DNA from 2 places in the Paraburkholderia sp. BR14320 genome. Region 2 is predicted to be linked to the other one. Evidence: predicted binding sites of a transcription regulator. Region 2 holds the regulator's gene; the other holds the start of a gene.
What was found. The regulator FNR, encoded in region 2, switches genes on or off when oxygen is low (the NO sensors DNR and NnrR bind a similar motif). The targets are predictions, from matches to a motif close to TTGATNNNNATCAA.
Positions count from the first base shown of each region.

Region 1: AB3X89_RS07690 (basic amino acid/polyamine antiporter) is a predicted target of FNR. The motif match lies at 7,848-7,861, and genes of this name have one in related genera.

Region 1 is NZ_JBFPKG010000005.1:172,225-181,526, forward strand. Features, by position in the region: gene AB3X89_RS07655 (replication initiation protein) at 402-1,805, shown strand; gene AB3X89_RS07660 (GntP family permease) at 1,932-3,428, opposite strand; gene AB3X89_RS07665 (patatin-like phospholipase family protein) at 3,431-4,474, opposite strand; gene AB3X89_RS07670 (GFA family protein) at 5,035-5,406, shown strand; gene AB3X89_RS07675 (hypothetical protein) at 5,403-5,525, shown strand; gene AB3X89_RS07680 (response regulator) at 5,533-6,273, shown strand; gene AB3X89_RS07685 (ATP-binding protein) at 6,270-7,613, shown strand; gene AB3X89_RS07690 (basic amino acid/polyamine antiporter) at 7,995-9,302, shown strand, end outside.
Region 2 is NZ_JBFPKG010000001.1:12,126-21,427, reverse strand. Features, by position in the region: gene AB3X89_RS00125 (transketolase family protein) at 1-405, shown strand, start outside; gene AB3X89_RS00120 (hypothetical protein) at 446-685, opposite strand; gene phaZ (polyhydroxyalkanoate depolymerase) at 1,045-2,343, shown strand; gene AB3X89_RS00110 (hypothetical protein) at 2,397-2,711, opposite strand; gene phbB (acetoacetyl-CoA reductase) at 2,847-3,593, opposite strand; gene AB3X89_RS00100 (polyketide synthase) at 3,658-4,008, opposite strand; gene AB3X89_RS00095 (universal stress protein) at 4,208-5,047, shown strand; gene AB3X89_RS00090 (universal stress protein) at 5,070-5,537, shown strand; gene AB3X89_RS00085 (universal stress protein) at 5,623-6,084, opposite strand; gene AB3X89_RS00080 (response regulator) at 6,333-6,740, shown strand; gene fnr (fumarate/nitrate reduction transcriptional regulator Fnr) at 6,757-7,539, shown strand; gene AB3X89_RS00070 (PAS domain S-box protein) at 7,662-8,762, shown strand; gene AB3X89_RS00065 (universal stress protein) at 8,796-9,266, opposite strand.

The sequences.
Region 1 (9,302 bases), on a different contig from region 2:
CAATTCATTCAGCTACTTAGGTTCCAAAAGGTGAGGTACGTTGTGTCGAAGGTGAGGTTCGCTGTGCTGAGAGGTGCGGTTGGTTGTGCAGCAAGGTGAGACCAATTCCCCGCCAAGGTGCGGTTCCATGTGTTTGCCTGTGCGTCGAATCTGGAAGGTGAGGTGGGTTGTGCATCTGCAGGAAATGAAGCTCGGATGGGCCGTCCCATAAGGCTTCGCCGTGCGAAAGCCGTCTGGCAAGGTGAGGTTCCTTGTGTAGATGGTGAGGTTCTGTGTGCCAGATCGCGGAATGAACGACGAAGCGGCCGCCGCCTCGGCCGTTCTGATGGTGAGGTTCTGTGTGTTGACAGCTCACCACTGCATGCTTACAGTCCCCGGGAGCTAAAAAGTGGATGAAGAAGATGGCTGCGGACAATCCGGAAGAGGGCAAGTCGAAAGCGACATCACGCCAGATGGCGCTCGCGCTGTTCGAAGACATGTTCGATCAAGGATTGCGCATCAACGAGGCCAATCGCGAGATCGGTTATCAGCGCAACGATTTCTTCACCGAGATCGTCAACATGGGACTGCCGGCGCGGCGGTTTCTCGATGCCGCTTACTTCATCGTCGCGCAGGAGCCCGAGCAACGCGATCAGTACGACGTCGAACTCAACTACTTCAAGTGGCTGATGCGTTACGACAGCCGCAACCTGAAGCATTTGCGCACGATCGCCGACGAAGCTCAGAACGCGAAAGTCCGCGTAACGAATACGCCTGCGGACCGCGATCCCAGTGAAGACGACCTGTGGGTGCAGGTCCAACTGATCGGTATGGTCGGCTTTCATCGCGGACGTATGCGTTTCGACGTCCATCCACGGCTCGTGCCGCATATCCGCGATCCGCAGAAATCGCACTGGCTGAGCTTGCGCATTTCCACCGCGTTCACGCGCAGTCTCGCGCGCGCTATCTACGACAAGGTTTTGCCCAACGTGCCCGCAGGACGCACCGACTGGATCCAGCTCGAGGAAATGCGTAACTGGCCCGGCAAAATGGGCGCGAACGCCGCCATCTTCAAATACTTCAAGCGCGATTGGCTCGAGCCGGCGGTGCGCGAGATCAACGAAGTGTCGGACGTCGAGATGTCTTACGAGACGCGCACTGCATCCACGACGTCGAAGAAAATCGACCGCATCCGCTTCCTCCTCAAGCGCAAGGACACAGCCGACGCGGTACTCGCGAGCCTCGCCGACGCGAGCCATCTCTACAAGATTCTTACCGACGAATTCGGGCTGTCGACCAAGCAGTTCAGCGAGATTTCGGAGAACCGCGAACTGTGGACCGACGAGCGTATTCAGCAGGCCGTCGAATACACGCGCTTCAGAATCAAGCGCGGCCAGGTCAAGAAGAGTCCCGCGGGCTATCTGATGCGCGCGCTACGCGACAACTGGAAGATCTCCGACGCCGAGCGAACGATGGTCGACGTGCAAGCCAAACTGCTCGCCGACGAAGCGCAGGAACAGGCGGCCAAGACCGAAACGAGAAAGACCCTGGCGACCAGCATCGCGACGCGTGAAGAAGAAGTGCGCGCGCGCATGAACGAGGATTCGCGCAGGGGCCGCGATCATTTCAACGCCGCCGATCCGAAGACGCGCAAGGAACTGATGCATGCCTGGACAACCTCGCGCGAAGGCAAGCTGATGCTGCGCAGGATGAAGCTCGAACCGTCGACGGTCACCGAAGATGCGATCCTCGCGAATACGGAGCTGGTCTGGTATCTGGGGCAGTTCGTGTTCGGCCGGATGAATGCGGCGCGCGCGGCCGCGTGAAGTGAGCCGGTAATCAGCAGGGCAAGCAATCGGGACTCGGCCGAACAGCAACAGGAAAGGGGTCTCGCACTGACGAACAGCGACGTCAGAGCGAGACCCCTTGATACTTTAGCCGGCACAAAACTCTCAGAAGGTACCGACCAGCGAGCCCAGCACGATCACCACGACCAGCGCGAGCAACGCGCCGAGAATCGCGACCATCACGATGTCGCGATAGCTTTCGCGATGGTTCGAGCCGCACACCGCGAGCAGCGTCACGACCGCGCCGTTATGCGGCAGGCTGTCGAGTGTCCCGGAGGACATCACGGCGACCCGATGCAGCAACGCCGGGTCGATGCCGTGTTGCGCGGCCAGTTGTAGATAGGTGCCGCCGAGCGCGTCGAGCGCGATGGTGAGACCGCCTGAAGCCGAGCCGGTCAAGCCCGCGAGCAGATTGGTCGCGACCGCGAGCGATACGAGCGGACCACCGCCGACGCCGAGCACCCATTCGCGCACGAGCGCGAATGCGGGCAGCGCGGCAATCACCGCGCCATAGCCGACCAGACTGCCGACGTTGAGCACAGGCAGCACCGATGCATTCGCGCCCGCGTCGATCGTCTCGCGTAGCGCCGGAAGGCGGCGCCGATTGAGCAGCAGGAGCACCACGATCGCGACGACGAGGGCCACGCACACGCCCCACACTCCGGCGACTGCCGAAAGCGACGTCTCACCCCAACGGACCTCGGCCAGATAGTCCGCGTCGATGCGCGGCAGCACGATCACGTTCATCACGAAATTCGTTAGCACCACGAGCACGAGCGGCGCGAGCGCGACGCCGAACGACGGCAGATCCTCGCTGACGTGCCCGCGCTTCGCTTCCTCAGGATCGAAACTCTGCGAGACGCTCGCGCGTTCGCGCACGAGGTTGTCGCTGGCCGGCGCCGTGGTGGATTTCATCGCTGCGTTGAGTCCGTCGAATCCTTCGTTGGCCGCCTTCGCGCGCGATTGCTGCAAGGACAACCACCACAGCCCGAACGCCACCATCACGATACTCGCGACGATGCCGAGCCCGGGCGCCGCAAACGGCGTCGTACCAAAGAACGGCATCGGGATCGCATTCTGGATCGCCGGTGTGCCGGGCAGCGCGGACATCGTGAACGTCTGCGTGCCGAGCGCGATCGCGGCCGGCATCAGACGGCGCGGGATATTGGCGGCCTGGAACAGGGCGGTGGCCATCGGCGCGAGCACGAAGAACGCGACGAACAGGCTGACGCCGCCATAGGTAACGAGCGCGCCACCGATCACGACCGCGAGAATCGCCCGATGCGCGCCAAGCTTCTCCGTCATGTAACTGGCGATCGCCTTCACGGAGCCGCTGTCTTCCATCAGCTTGCCGAACAGCGCGCCGAGCAGAAACAACGGAAAGAACTGCGCGAGAAAGCGCGCGGCGCTGAGCATGAAAGTCTGGGTCCAGTGCGCGAGAATCGGTTCGCCCGAAATCGCGGCGGCCAGCATCGCGGCGAACGGCGCGAGCAACAGCACGGTCCAGCCGCGGTATGCGAAGGCGATCAGCAGCGCGAGACTCGCGAGCATGCCAAAGAGTCCGAGACCGATCGCGAGCGGGGACAGGGTGATGACTTCCATGGTCAGACTCCGTCGAGCAACGCGTCGAGATCCAGCGAGGAGCGCACGCCTATCGAATCGGCATGCCCGGTGAGGAACGCGTCCCCGGCACGCCGGCCTTCGTCGCGCAGCATCGTCAGAAAGCTCCACTCGGCGTTCAGCTTCGACGAGTAGCCGAGTTCGGTCATCAGTTCGCTCGAAATCCGATGGATGCGCATCGCCGCCCAATGGCGGCCTTCGTCGCTACCGGCGTCCGCGGCGCGTCGCAGCAGCGCGATCATGCGCAGCTCTTTCAGCAGCGGCGCATTGAAGGCGACTTCGTTCAGGCGGCTGATGATGTCGCGCGCGGTGCGCGGTGTTTCATCCCGCTCGACGGGATTGACCTGGATCAGCAGCGTATCGCTCGACGTGCATTCGCGCACCAGCGGCGTGATGGTGGGATTCCCGGCGTAGCCGCCGTCCCAGTAGTCTTCACCGTCGATCTGCACGGCCTGGAACAGCGTGGGCAGGCAGCCGGAGGCGAGCAGCACGTCGGGCGTCAGGTCGCCATTGCGAAACACGCGCGCTTGGCCCGTGCGCACGCGCGTCGCAGTGATGAACAGCTTGATCGGCGCGTCGCGCAGATGCTCGAAATCGATCGAGTCCTGCAGAATCTTCGCCAGCGGATGTACGCCGCGCGGGTTCAGGTCGTATGGAGAAAACACGCGCGCCGCGAGGTCCATCGCGATGAAGAGCGGCGAGTAGTCGAGCGTCCAGCGGCCCATCAACACGTCGAACGGGCTGCGGCGAAACGGGCTGTACACCGATGCTTCGAATACTCGCCGCCAGAACGCTTCGAGCGCGGCGCGCGCGCCGGCCGCGCCGCCCACCTGATAGCCGCTCACCAGCACCGCGGCGTTCATCGCGCCAGCCGACGTACCCGATATCCCTTCGATCTGCAGCCACGACTCTTCGAGCAAACGGTCGAGGACACCCCATGTAAAAGCACCGTGCGAACCGCCACCCTGCAATGCGAGATCGATAAGGGCGGGTTCGCTGCGAGCGGGTTGGTTTTTTCTTGCAGCCAAGACGACTCCCGTGATGAGGAGTGCTCCATTTCGAGCTGACGCCGCATGCGCGGCGGACGAATGAACTGCTGGCCAATGCTTTGAATTACCGAATGACGTGAGGCGTGTTTCAGAGGTGAAGCATCGCACTGCACCATTGGTATTGGAAGTGGCTACTGATTAAAAGTCAAGCGTATTCAAGGCCTCGCGCGATTGTGCCTGGCAATACCGGCCAGTCAAGCGGAACATAGAGAGCCGGTTGGTCATGCCGAGGTCAAAAACAGCGTGTAAGCAAGCCGGCTGGCGCGCCCCGCCGCGCCGCTGACATAATCATGGATAAGCGGCGTATCTTTGCACCGGCGAGCACGACATTGCGGCGGCAAGGAAGCAACCCGTGTCATCCGTTTGCGCATGCCGCTTGAATGCCAATTCACGCGCTTAATCTTCGTTGTTTCGCCCTGCGCTAATTGCCATAGCTTATTGCAATGTGATGTATCGTCTCGGCGACCGGATACATTACGACATAATTCGACTGATGAACCAGGCTATAAAGCAGGCATCGTCAAATCACGGAGAGCACCATGAGCGCCGAGCTGCTGCAAGGGTCTTGTCACTGCGGGGCCGTCAAGTTCGAAGTTCGCACCGAAATCGTTCCGGCCGGCCGCTGTAACTGCAGCCTGTGCCGCCGCAAGGGCGCGCTGATGACGCCGCTCTTTCCCGCCAGTCAACTGAAGATTCTGAGCGGCGAGGATTCGCTGACGCTGTACCAGTTCAACACGAAGGTCGCGAAACACTACTTCTGCAAGCATTGCGGCATCTATCCTTTTCATCAGACGCGCAAGGACCCGCAGCAATGGCGCGTCAATATCGGCTGCCTCGACGGGGTCGACCCTTATGCGCTCGAAGCCAGCGTGGCCGACGGCGCGAGTCTTTCCGTGCTGGAGGACGCATGAAACGCCTGTTTGCCATCGCGGTGTTCGTCGTGGGCGGCTTCGCGGCCGAGCTCGCGCATCCGTTGCAGTGTTCATTGATCCAATCGAGCGGCGTGCAACTCAAACGCCGCGGCAGATAATCCGTCGATGGAAACCTCCGACCACGTATTGATCGTCGACGACGATCGCGGAATCCGCGAACTGCTCGCGGGTTACCTCGAGAAAAACGGCGTGCGCGTCTCGCTCGCGGCCAATGGCCGCCAGATGCGCGCCGCGCTCGAGAACGGCGCACCCGACCTGATCGTGCTCGACCTGATGCTGCCCGGCGAAGACGGCCTCGTGCTGTGCCGCGAGCTGCGCGCGGGCAAGTTCCGCACGGTGCCGATCCTGATGCTGACGGCGCGCAGCGAGGAAGCGGACCGCATCGTCGGCCTCGAAATGGGCGCCGACGATTACCTGACCAAACCGTTCGCCGCACGCGAGCTGCTCGCGCGAATTCGCTCGGTGCTGCGCCGCGCGCGCATGCTGCCGCCCGGCATGGAGGTGACGGAGTCGGCGCCGATGCTGTGCTTCGGCGACTGGCGGCTCGACACGACCGCGCGCCATCTGCTCGATGCGGACGGCACCGAAGTGGCGTTGAGCGGGGCGGAGTACCGTCTGTTGCGCGTGTTTCTCGATCACCCGCAGCGCGTGCTCACGCGCGACCAGCTGCTGAACCTGACCCAGGGACGCCAGGCCGATCCGTTCGACCGCTCGATCGATCTAATGGTGAGCCGCCTGCGCCAACGCCTGCGCGACGGCGCGCGCGAGCCGCGCTACATCAAGACGCTGCGCAGCGAGGGCTACGTGTTTTCGGCGGCGGTGACTGCGATCGGAGATCCGCAATGAACGTTTCTGCATCACCGTCGTCGCTGCGCTGGCCTCATTGGCCGCGCACCCTGTTCGCGCGGCTCGCGGTGATTCTGTTCGTCGGGCTCGCGCTCGCGCAGGCGCTGTCGTTCTGGCTCACGATGACCGAGCGAGACCAGACGATGACCGGCATCATGATGGGCTACATCGAGCGCGAGGTGGCGAGCTCGGTCGCGCTGCTCGACCATCTGCCGCCCGACGAGCGCGCCCAGTGGCTCCCGCGCCTTGCGCGGCGCAGCTACGAGTTCGTGCTCGGCCCAGGCGTGCCCGGCGCACCGGTCGACGCAAGCCTGTCGGCGCGCGTCGCGCAATCGATCGGCGACGGCATCGGCACGCGTTATCCGTTGACCGTCAACGCGGTGCCCGGCGATCGCGAGCGTCTGCAGGTGCACCTGAAACTGAGCGACGGCACGCCGCTCACCATCGACCTGCGGCCGATGTCCGGCGCTCCGTTGTCGCGCTGGCTGCCGCTCGTGCTGACGCTGCAGCTGCTCGTGCTCGGCGCCTGCTGCTGGCTGGCGGTGCGCCTCGCGACGCGCCCGCTCAATCAGCTCGCAGTCGCGGCCGACACGCTCGGCCCCGACCTGAAGGCCGAGCGTCTGCCCGAAGCCGGTCCGTCCGAAGTGGCGCGCGCCGCGCGCGCGTTCAACGCGATGCAGGATCGGATCGCCACGTACATGACCGAGCGCATGCAGATTCTCGCGGCGATTTCGCACGATCTGCAGACGCCGATCACGCGCATGCGTCTACGCGTCGACACGATGGACGACGACAGCGAGGCCGCGAAGCTGCGCCAGGATCTGAAGGAAATGGAGGCGCTGGTCAAGGAAGGGGTCACTTATGCGCGTACGATGCACGGCACGACCGAGGTGCCGCGCCGCATCGATCCCGATGCGCTGTTCGATAGCCTCGTCTGCGATTACGTGGACGCCGGTCAGCAAGTGTCGCTGCACGGCCAGTTCGGCCAGTCGCTGACGTTGCGTCCGCAGGCGTTGAAGCGCATCGTCGGCAATCTGGTCGATAACGCGCTGAGGTACGCCGGCGCCGCGCAGATCGATATCGGCGCGTTGCACGATGGCGAGGCGACCGTGTCGGTGCTCGATCGTGGTCCCGGCATTCCGGCCGAGTCGCTCGAGACGGTGTTCGAGCCGTTCGTGCGACTCGAAGGTTCGCGCAATCGTCAAACGGGCGGCACCGGGCTGGGGCTCGCGATCGCGCGGCAACTCGCGCTCGCGATGGACGCGACGCTCACGCTGCACAACCGGGTTGGCGGCGGTCTCGAAGCGCGGCTGACGTTGAGGAAGTTGCGCGAGTCATAGTTGGACCCACAGCCCGCCACTACGAAATCATCGTCAGGCTTGGACCATCGATGACTTTCGCGCGTCATCTCGAGCTGTCGCTCAGCTGCTTATTAGTAGTTCTGAGCGACCATATTTTCAGCTCGCTTCAGCGATACCCCATCATTTGAGAAAACCGCGTTGATGATGCGATACGTCGCATCATTGTTAAATCATCGATACTCAATGCGACTTATCGATGCTCGCGGCGATAAATTGACAAACGTCAACGGACAGACCATTCTTTTCGTGTGGTGGTTGCAGAGTAACGCGGCTGATCGACAGCAAGATTGGCCGAGAGACACGTTTCGTTCGAATTTGATTACAGATCCTTGTTAAAAAGGTCACTAAAAAGGAATCCGAATGGCGTCCACTCCACAAAAGCTGTCAAAAATGCAACTCACCGGGATGGTCGTGGGCGGCATGGTCGGAGCCGGAATATTTTCCCTACCGCGTACATTCGCCGATGCCACCGGTCCGCTGGGCGCCCTGATTGCGTGGCTGATTGCGGGCACGGGCATGTATATGCTGGCGCGCGTATTTCAAACGCTTGCCGAACGAAAGCCCGAATTGGACGCCGGCGTGTTTGCGTATGCGAAAGCGGGCTTTGGCGACTATCCGGGCTTTCTTTCCGCATTTGGCTACTGGATCAGCAGTTGTATCGGCAATGTTTCTTACTGGGTGCTGATCAAGTCGACACTCGGCGCATTTTTTCCGGTGTTCGGCGACGGTAATACGGTCGTCGCGATCGTCGTTGCTTCGATCGGCATCTGGCTTTTTCATTACATGATCCTGAAGGGCGTGCAGCAGGCGGCCTTCATCAACAGTATCGTCACGGTCGCCAAGATCATCCCGATTCTGGTGTTCATCCTGATCCTGTTGTTTGGCTTTCGAATGGACCTGTTCCAGGCCAACCTCTACGGCGGCGGTCTCGAAGGCAATATTTTCGAGCAGGTGCGGGCCACGATGCTGGTCACGGTGTTCGTGTTCATCGGCATCGAAGGGGCAAGCGTTTATTCCCGCTATGCAAAGAAGCGCTCCGACGTCGGGCATTCGACGATACTCGGCTTCGTCGTCGTCACCTCTCTGATGGTGCTCGTGACGATGCTGCCCTACGCGGTGCTCGAGCGCGCGGACATCGCGGGGATGCGGCAGCCGTCGATGGCTGCGGTTCTCGAAGCGGTGGTCGGTCACTGGGGCGCGGTTTTCGTCAGCATAGGTCTGCTGATTTCGGTGCTCGGCGCTTATCTGGCCTGGTCGTTGATCTGCGCCGAAGTGTTGTTCTCGGCGGCGAGGACCGAAGACATGCCCGCGATCTTCGGCAAGGAAAACGTCAACAAGACGCCGGCCAATGCATTGTGGTTGACCAACATCGTGGTGCAGTTGCTCGTCATCAGCACGTACTTCTCGCGCGATGCATTCGCGCTGATGTTGAACCTGACGAGCGCGATGTCGTTGATTCCGTACCTGTTCGTCGCGGTGTTCGGATGCATGAACGCGAATCGCGGCGACGGTTACGACCTGCGCGCCGACGAGCGCCGGCGCGACCTGATCATGGCCGCAATCGCCGTGATCTATACGGCATTCATGATCTTCGCGGGCGGCCTGAAATTCATTCTGCTTGCCGCGGTGCTGTACGCGCCCGGCACAGCGCTCTACCTTTGGGCGCGG
Region 2 (9,302 bases):
GAACTGGGCAAGGCGAAGCTGCTGCGCGACGGCAATGACGTGCTGCTGATCTCGTCGGGGATCATGACGATGCGCTCGCTCGAAGTCGCGAAGGCACTGGAGGCAGACAACGTCGGCGTGGCGGTGCTGCACGTGCCGACCATCAAGCCGCTCGACACCGCGACGATCCTGCGCGAAGCGAAGCGCACGGGCCGCATGGTGATCGTCGCTGAGAACCATACGGTGATCGGCGGGCTCGGCGAAGCCGTAGCGCGCACGCTGCTCAGCGCTGGCGTTACGCCGCCGTTCCGGCAAATCGCGTTGCCCGACGAGTTCCTCGCTGCCGGTGCGCTGCCGACGCTGCACGATCGCTATGGCATCTCGACTAACGCGATGGCTACGTCGATCAAAACGTGGCTCGGTTGACGACGCACATTGTCATGCCACCGCGCGGGCCTCGTCGGCTTTACACCCCGATGGTCCGCGTCGTCTTCAGCGCGATCCATGTCATGCCTTCACGCAGTCCTTCGAGTACCGCTTCTCTTTCCACGGCGAACACCTGCGATTGCTGAAAGGTGCGTTCGAAGTCACCTTCGGGCGACACATGCTTGACATGGATCGTCGCCTGAAATCCGCCTTCTTGCGCCTCCTCCGTATGGACACTCACGGACCAGGTTCCTTGCTGCGCGTTTGCTGATATGGTCATTGGATGCTCCTCGGTTTGTCGCGTGCGGCTGCCACCGTCAGCGTAAGGCCGTGCAACGCCAGTCTCGTTGATCCAGGTCAAGTGTCGACGCGAACCGTGAGTCACGCTCGACGCCGATCGCTCGCCCGATGCCTTCAGCTTCGCTTCAGATTCGCGCGAGCGCGTGAAAACCCTGCCGGGAAAACGCGCAACGACCCGTGCATGCGACATGCTACCGGCGCAGCGATGCACCGCGCGCGCATCGATTTCGCGCCCATCGCCCCGAGGTTTCGCGGTAAGCTTTTGCGACGTACCCGCGCCACGAGTTCGTGCCGGCGCGGCAACGCTGCCCTCATGATCGACGAACGCCGGGGTTCATCATGTGGTACGCCTTTATCGATGCACAACAACGCCTCGCTCGCGCGATGGTCGGGGGAGTTCTAACCGATTCGGGGTCGATGCAGAGCGCGCAAACGGGCTGGCTCAGCCCCAATCATGCGACCGACGCGTTCAGCCACTGGCTGCTGCGGTCCACCTGCGCTTTCGGGCGAACACCGCCATTCGCGATCCACTCGGTTGCCGTCGACGGTAGCCGCGTGAGCGTCGACGAAAGCGTCGTCGCCTCGCTGCCGCTCGGCGCGCTGCTCAGGTTCAAGCGCAACCTGCCCGCACCACTTACCCACACAGAACCACCCGTGCTGTTGTGCGCGCCACTCGCCGGACATCACTCGGTGATGCTGCGCGAGACCGTAGAGACACTGCTGGAACAACGTGACGTCTTCGTGACCGATTGGGCCGATGCGCGCGACGTACCGCTCGAGGCGGGCCCGCTATCGCTCGACGACTACGTGCAGGCGCTCGATAGCTTCGTCGCCACCGCCCGCGCGTTCGGGTCGCCGGTTCATGTGCTCGCGATCTGTCAGGCGAGCGTGCCCGTGCTCGGCGCCGCGGCGCTGCTCGCCATGGACGAGGCCGCGCCAATTGCGAGCATCTCGCTGCTGGGTGGCCCGATCGATACGCGTTTGAACCCGACCGTCACCGACCGCTTCGCGAGTTCGCATACCCTCGAGTGGTTCCACGATCATGCGATCGATATCGTTCCACCGCCCTATCGCGGCGCGGGACGTCTCGTGTATCCGGGATTCATCCAGCAGGCCGCGATTTTTGCCGCGCATCCGGAGCGGCAGTTGCGGCTCGAAGCGGACTACTGGTCCCGATGGCTCGCCGGCGACATGCCCGGTGCGCAGCGGGCGCTGCGCTCGGCAAACGAGTATGCGGCGGTCCTCGATATGACGGAGTGCTACTTCCTCGACATGCTTCGCGTGGTGTTTCACGAACATCTGTTGCCGCGCGATCTGTGGTCGGTCGCCGGGCGCCGGGTGCGAATCGCCGCGCTACGCGATACCCCGCTGTGCACGATCGAGGGCGACAGCGACGAGATCACCGGCGCGGGGCAAACCCATTGCGCGCATGCGCTGTGCGATACATCGCCGATGCGGACCGCGCGGCAGCTCACCATCGAGCAGTGCAATCACTACGATCTGTTCATCGGCCCGCGTTGGCGCGATGCGGTTTGTCCCGGCCTCTGCGAATTCTGGCGCGATGTCGAACACGCCGCGTCGGAGGTTTGCCAGCCGCGCCGCGTGGCCAGAAGTTCGGCAAACCGCAGATCGGCTTGAGGTGGCCGCGAAAACGCCGGCAGTCCGCGCGTCGCGTCACGACGCAAGCTCGCTCAGTTCCCGCGCTCCGTGCCGATTGCGGCTTCGAGGGCCAGTTCCGCCACATCGAACGCGCGGCGGATCGCCGCTTTCGCGTCGTCGTCAGCGCAGTGCGCGATGGGCTTGAGTTCGCGCGCGGGCGTGACGAGATCGAGCCGCACGTCATACAGCGGACGCGACGACCCCGGACGCAACGCCTCGATGGCGAGATGGCAGTGCGACACGAGCGCGCCAAACCGCGCGAGGCGCACCAGCTGCGCACCTGCTTCGGCTTCGAGCGGAGCGGCACCCGCGAAGCCAAGGTAGACGATCTGCATGTCAATGCCCATCTTCGCCTCCCGTTGCGATCATTGATCGGACCTGGTTCCGATACACGCAGGTCCAGGCGCTCGTTATGGGCTTATCTTGTTCTTACCCCAGAGGCGGTCATTGACGTGGGTCAAGCGCGGTGAAGGCGCTCGCCCTCAATGCATATGCATACCCCCATTGATCGCAATATCGGCACCGGTGATAAAAGCCGCCTCCTCGGAGCACAGAAACGCGATCAGCGCGGCCACCTCGTCCGGACGTCCGAGCCGGCCGACCGGAATCTGCGGCAGGATCTTCGTATCGAGAATCTCGCGCGGCACCGCTTCGACCATCGCGGTCGCGAGGTAACCGGGCGACACCGTGTTCACCGTGACGCCGTGCTTCGCGGTTTCGAGCGCAAGCGCCTTCGTAAATCCGTGCACGCCCGCTTTGGCCGACGAATAATTGGTTTGCCCGTAGGCGCCGCGCGAGCCGTTGACCGACCCCACGTTGACGATACGGCCGTGGCACCGCTCGAGCATGCCGGGCAACAGCGGCTTGGTCATGTTGAACAGGCCATCGAGATCGGTGCGCAGCACGGCGTCCCAGTGCTCCTTGCTCATCTTCGCGAAGCTCGTGTCTTGCGTGATGCCGGCGTTGTTGATCAGCACGTCGACCCTGCCCAGGTCGGTCAGCACGCGTTGCGCGCAGCGCGCGCAGGAATCGAAGTCGGCGATGTCGGCTTCGTATGCGTGAAAGTCGCGCCCCGTGTCGCGCTCGTGCTCAAGCCATGTCGGCACGTGATCGTTGTGCGTCGAGTGCGTCACCGCGACGGTCATACCCGCGTCATGAAGCGCCCGGCTGACCGCCGCGCCCAAACCGCCCATCCCGCCTGTCACCAATGCCACGCGATCCGTTCCCATCTGAACTCCTCCTTGCCGTGTCTGCCACTGACGGTGCGCGCGCCGGCTTTGCCGGCCCGCGCGGCTAAACGACACCCGCGAACGGCAGCGCGTTCTGCGAGCCCCACCACCACGCGCTCAGGCCGCCCGCGAGCGGCGCGACGCCCGGCGCGATGCCGCACGCCGCCAGCCACCACGCATACCAGGCAGAGCAAGCGCGGTTGGCCTCGTCGAACCAGTCGGCCTCGTGCTGCACGGCGAAGGCGATCGACTCGCTCCAGTCGGCGAAGCTCCACTGCGCGTACTCGCGCGCCGCGCGCTGCACGGTCTGATACGCCGACGCGTAATCGAACCAGCCTTCGGGCTGTACGAACGCCGTCGAGGTCCGGGGTAAAGCGCAGCGCCCGAGCGGCGCGTCGAATCCGGAAGCCATCATCGCTGCCCTCCAGAGCACAGCATAGGATTGCCAGGCGCGGTTGCAAACCGTCGATCGCGTCTGCCGCCGTATCGAGCGCGCGACGGCCCGCGCTTGATCTGCGTCAATCGCCCCGGCCGCCGGGCTCATAGACTCCATTTGACAGCGGGCGCAAGCCCGCTTGCGCCCGTTTCCCACGTTCTGTCACGGAGCTTTGGCGATGAGCTACAAAAGCATTCTCGTTCACCTCGATACGAGCGTTCGTGCACATCCGCGCCTCGAGATCGCATTGCAGCTCGCGCACCGCTTTCATGCGACGCTGACCGGCCTGTATTCGACGTACGTGCCGCCGCGGCACGCGTTCTTCGTGATGGCCGGCACCGCCGACTACTACGCGGAGCACGAGCGCCTGCGTCACGAGCGTGCCAGCGCGCTGGAGCGGCTGTTCCGCGCGGAACTCGCGCGCGCGAACGTCGACGGCCACTGGATCGCCGCGAACGGCTACGCGAACGACGTCGTGCCGCCCTATGCGCGGGTCGCCGATCTCGTCGTGCTCGGCCAGACCGACCCGGCCGACCCCGAGGCGTTCGTCGCCGAACAGTTCGTCGAGCACATCGTGCTGTCGGCCGGGCGCCCGGTGTTGCTGGTGCCGTCGAGCGGCACCTTCGCGGCGCCGGGCCGCCACGCGCTGATCGCGTGGGACGGCAGCCGCGAAGCGACCCGCGCGATCCACGACGCGCTGCCGTTCCTCGCGCATGCGGCAAAAGTGACGCTGCTGACGGTGCATTCGTCCGCCGATCGTCCGCCGCAGGGCATGGCTGCGGGCGACGACATCGCCCTCACCGTCGCGCGTCACGGCGTGAAGATCGACGTGCGCGAGCTGAGCGTCGCGGACCGCACGCCGGTCGGCGACGCGCTGCTGTCGCAGGCGGCCGACCTCGGCTGCGACCTGATCGTGATGGGCGCCTACGCACATTCGCGCCTGCACGAAGTCGTGCTGGGCGGCGCGACTCGCACGATGCTCGAGTCGATGACCGTGCCGGTGCTGTTGTCGCACTGAAGTGCGCGCTTAAGGAGCCGCCATGTTTCACCGCCTACTCGTCGCGCTCGACGGCAGCGCCACCGCCTCGCGTGCGTTCGACGCCGCGCTGACCCTCGCCGCCGAATCGGGCGCCGAGCTGATGCCGCTGTACGTGATCGACGTACCCATCATCGCTTACGACGCGCCCGGCTTCGACCCTTCCACGATCGAGGACGCGTTCATCGAGGAAGGCAAGCGGATCGCGGCCGACGCCCAGAACCGGATGAGCGCGCGCGGGGTCACGGGCACGGCCCGCACCGTCGAAGCCGCGATCACCGGCGAAGACGTCGCGCATCGGATCGTCGAAACGGCGCGCGAATGGCACGCCGACGCGATCGTGATGGGCACGCATGGCCGCCGCGGGTTTCAACGGCTGATGCTCGGCAGCGTCGCCGAGCGCGTGCTGCGCCGCGCCTGTTGCCCGGTGCTGATGATTCCCGCCCAGGCGAGCAGCGCGGCGCGCGCTTAGTCAGCCCCGGCGAGCGCCGACAGCGGACTCACCTGAGCGAATCCACCTGAGCCGCTAGAAACCGGCTGCTGCGCGGCGCGGCGCTTCAGGGCCGCGGGTGGCCTTGTTCGTCATGCCGCACGATCAGCACCGGTATGTCGGTCGCCCGTACCAGCGACTCCGCGACGCTGCCGAGCAGAAAGCGCTGCACGCCATGGCGGCCATGCGTGCCCATCACGATCAGATCGGCCTGGATTTCGTCGGCGACGCGCGCGAGTACCGCCGACACGTTTTCGGCGTAAGCGTCGATCACCCGCACGCCGCCCGGCACCTGCGCCTCGCGCAACAGCTCGCGCGGCCCATCGAGCGCGCGGCTGGCGAAATCTTGCGCCGCGCTCGCCGGCTCCGGCTCGAAAGCCACGTCGGCATTGTTCGACCACTTGCCGTGCCCCACCACGCAGCAGGCTTCGAGCGTGGCGCCCGTCAGCTTCGCGAGCTTCAGCGCCTCGGCGAAGGCGCGCTGCGCGCTGGGACTGTCGTCGAGTGCAACCAGAATTCGTGCATACATGTCGGACTCCCTCTGAAAGCGCTGGCATGACCCGAAGTGGCGCCGTCGCGCGTTTGCACCGACAGTGTGAAGCGCGCGCCGCCACGCGGCTTGACGCAGGTCAACGGGCCGCCGCTCGGCGTCGCCGCCGCTGGACGACATCGCCAGCAAGCCACTAGGAATATTCCTACAACCACTGCCTGAACTCCTAGCACCGCTTAAAGCGCCGCCGATATATTTCCAAGGTTAGGTCGCCAATACTGGTCGGTATGGACAGCCCCCCGTCAGCCACCTTATCGAGAGTTTTTCTCGTCGACGATGCGACCGAGGTCCGGCGCCGGCTTGCTTGTCTGATCGCGCTGATTCCCGGCATCGAAATCGCCGGCGAGTCCGCGGGCGTCGAGCACGCGTTCGACGACATCGTCGCGAGTCGCGCCGATGTCGCGGTGCTGGACCCGTGTTTCTCGGGCAAGACCGACCTGCTGCTGCTCGCTGCGCTGTCGCGGGCGCGGCCGTCCATCGTCAGCATCGTGCTGACCAATCATGACGCGACGGCGTTTCGCCGCGCGTGCGAAGCGGCGGGCGCCGACTTCTTCTTCGACAAGACCTCGGAGTTCGAGCTCGCCTGCCGCGCCATCGAAGCGATTGCCTATGCGCGCCGTGCGCATCGGGTCTGACCGCCAGGAGCCGATCATGCAAGTTGCCGCAGTCCGTGAACCCCGCCACGACGCGCCTCGCACCTCGCACGTCGTACCGATCCACGTCGCGCCCAGCACCGCGGCGGCACGCCACGCCGTCACGCGCTGCTCCACCTGCGCGATGCGCGCGATCTGCATGCCGCCCGAGCTGACGCCGGACGAACTGAGCCGGCTCGACGCGTTGATCTGCTCGACGCGCTCGATTAAACGCGGCGACGCGCTGTATCGCGCGGGCGACGAGTTTCAAAGCATCTACGCGATACGCGCCGGCTCATTCAAAACCGTGGTCATGCATCGCGACGGCCGCGAGCACGTGACCGGGTTCCAGATTGCGGGCGACTCGCTTGGCCTCGACGGCATCGGCGAGGGCAAGCAGAATTGCGATGCGATCGCGCTCGAAGATAGCGTCGTGTGCATCATTCCGTTCGCGCAGCTAGAGGCGATCTGTCGCGAGATCAAACCGATGCAGCATCACATCTATCAGATGATGAGCGGCGAGATCGTGCGCGAATCGAGCCAGATGATGCTGCTGGGCACGATGACCGCCGAGCAGCGCGTCGCGACGTTCCTGCTGAATCTGTCGAAGCGCTTCAAGGCGCGCGGCTTTTCGGCCGCGGAGTTTCATCTGCGCATGACGCGCGAGGAAATCGGCTGCTTTCTGGGCATGAAGCTCGAAACGGTGAGCCGGATGTTCTCGAAGTTCCAGCGCGAACGCCTCGTCAAGGCGAACGGCAAAACGATCCGCATCGAAGACCCGGAACGACTGGCTCGGGTTTGAGCGTCGGCGCGGCGCTCGCCTCACGTTCGTTCGCGGGACATGCCGGGTGGAACCGGCGCTCCTGAACTGATATAACTCAGTGCGTTGCGGTACGCGACCTTGCGTGGCCGCCCGGAGGAGCGATGGGTCTATCGAGCGGCGAGTCTTCCTGCTTCACCAGTGTTGCGTCCGGGTCGGACGTGTCCGTCGAGGATCGCTATTTCATGTTGGTCGAAGCGGTACAGGACTACGCGATCTTCATGCTCGACCCCGCCGGCCGCGTAACCAGCTGGAATCCCGGCGCACAGCGCATCAAGGGCTACACGCCCGAAGAAATCATCGGCCAGCATTTCTCGAAGTTCTATACCCCGGAAGACATCGCGGCCGGCAAGCCCGCTCGCGAACTGGAAACCGCCGCAACCGTCGGCCGCGCCGAGGACGAAGGGTGGCGTGTGCGTCGCGACGGCTCGCGTTTCTGGGCCAACGTGGTCGTTTCCGCCGTGCACGATGCGTCGGGCGCGCTGCTCGGCTTCGCCAAGGTCACCCGCGACTTGACCGAGCGCATGCGTCTCGCGGAACTCGAACGCGCGAGTCAGGTATCCACGCACACGCAGATCGCCCGTGAAAACGAGCAGAAACGTATTGCACGCGAACTGCACGACGATCTCGGCCAACGGCTGACGGCGCTGAAAATGAGCGTCGCGCTGCTCGAAGCGAAGCTGAATCAGCAAGCCGACACCGAGCCGCTTGCGGCGCAAACGCATGAGCTGCAAAAGCAGATCGACTGGATGGCCGCTTCGCTGCGGCGCATCGCCGCCGATCTGCGCCCTCCGCTGCTCGACGACCTCGGACTCGCCGCCGCGCTCGACTGGTTGGCCGACGACTTCACGAAACGCTACAACGTGCGCTCGAGCGTGCATCTCGAACCGTCCGAGCCGGTATGCGGCGAATTCGCGGCCACGGCGCTGTTTCGCATCGTTCAGGAGGCGTTGACGAACGTCGCGCGGCACGCCAAGGCGAGGCGCGTACGCATCGACATGATCTGCGCGGGCCCGACCGTATCGCTCGATATCGACGATGACGGCGTGGGTGTCGCGCTGGATCAGTCGCAGGGAACAACTTCATTCGGGCTGCTTGGCATCCGCGAACGGGTGCGGCAGTTGCGCGGCAACGTGTCGTTCACCAGCTCGCCCGGCCACGGTTTCAGGATCTCGATCCAGCTACCAGCCGACGCGCTCGTGTAGTGCTCACACGCCGCCGCGCGCCGCTACCGGGGATTACTCCTCGGGCGCTTCCTCGCCGATCTGCTCGCGCATCAGCAACACCGGACAGGTCGAGAAACGCAGCACCCGCTCCGCCACGCTGCCGATCACGAGGCGCCGCACGCCGCGCCGCCCATGCGTGCCGAGCACGAGCAGATCGGCGTGGACCTGCTCGCCGTGGCGCAACACGATCGTGGCGACGTCGTCGGACAGGCTCTCCGACTCGATCATCGCGGGCCGGCAACGCACATCGGCGGCGGCGCAGGCCTGCTCGGCCTCCTCGAGCACCGAGTGGCCGTCCTGGCGCAATGCTTCGACTAGCGCGAGCGGGTCGTAATAGCCGGCATAGGAAAAGATCGGCGTCTTGTCGACTACATAAACCGGATGCACGACGGCCTTCGTCAACGCGGCGAGATTCACCGCTTCTTTGAGCGCGCGTTTCGAGAAAGTGCTGCCGTCTAGCGCGACGAGAATATGTTGGTACATGCCGATTCTCCACTGAGGTTGGATTTGTCAACGCGC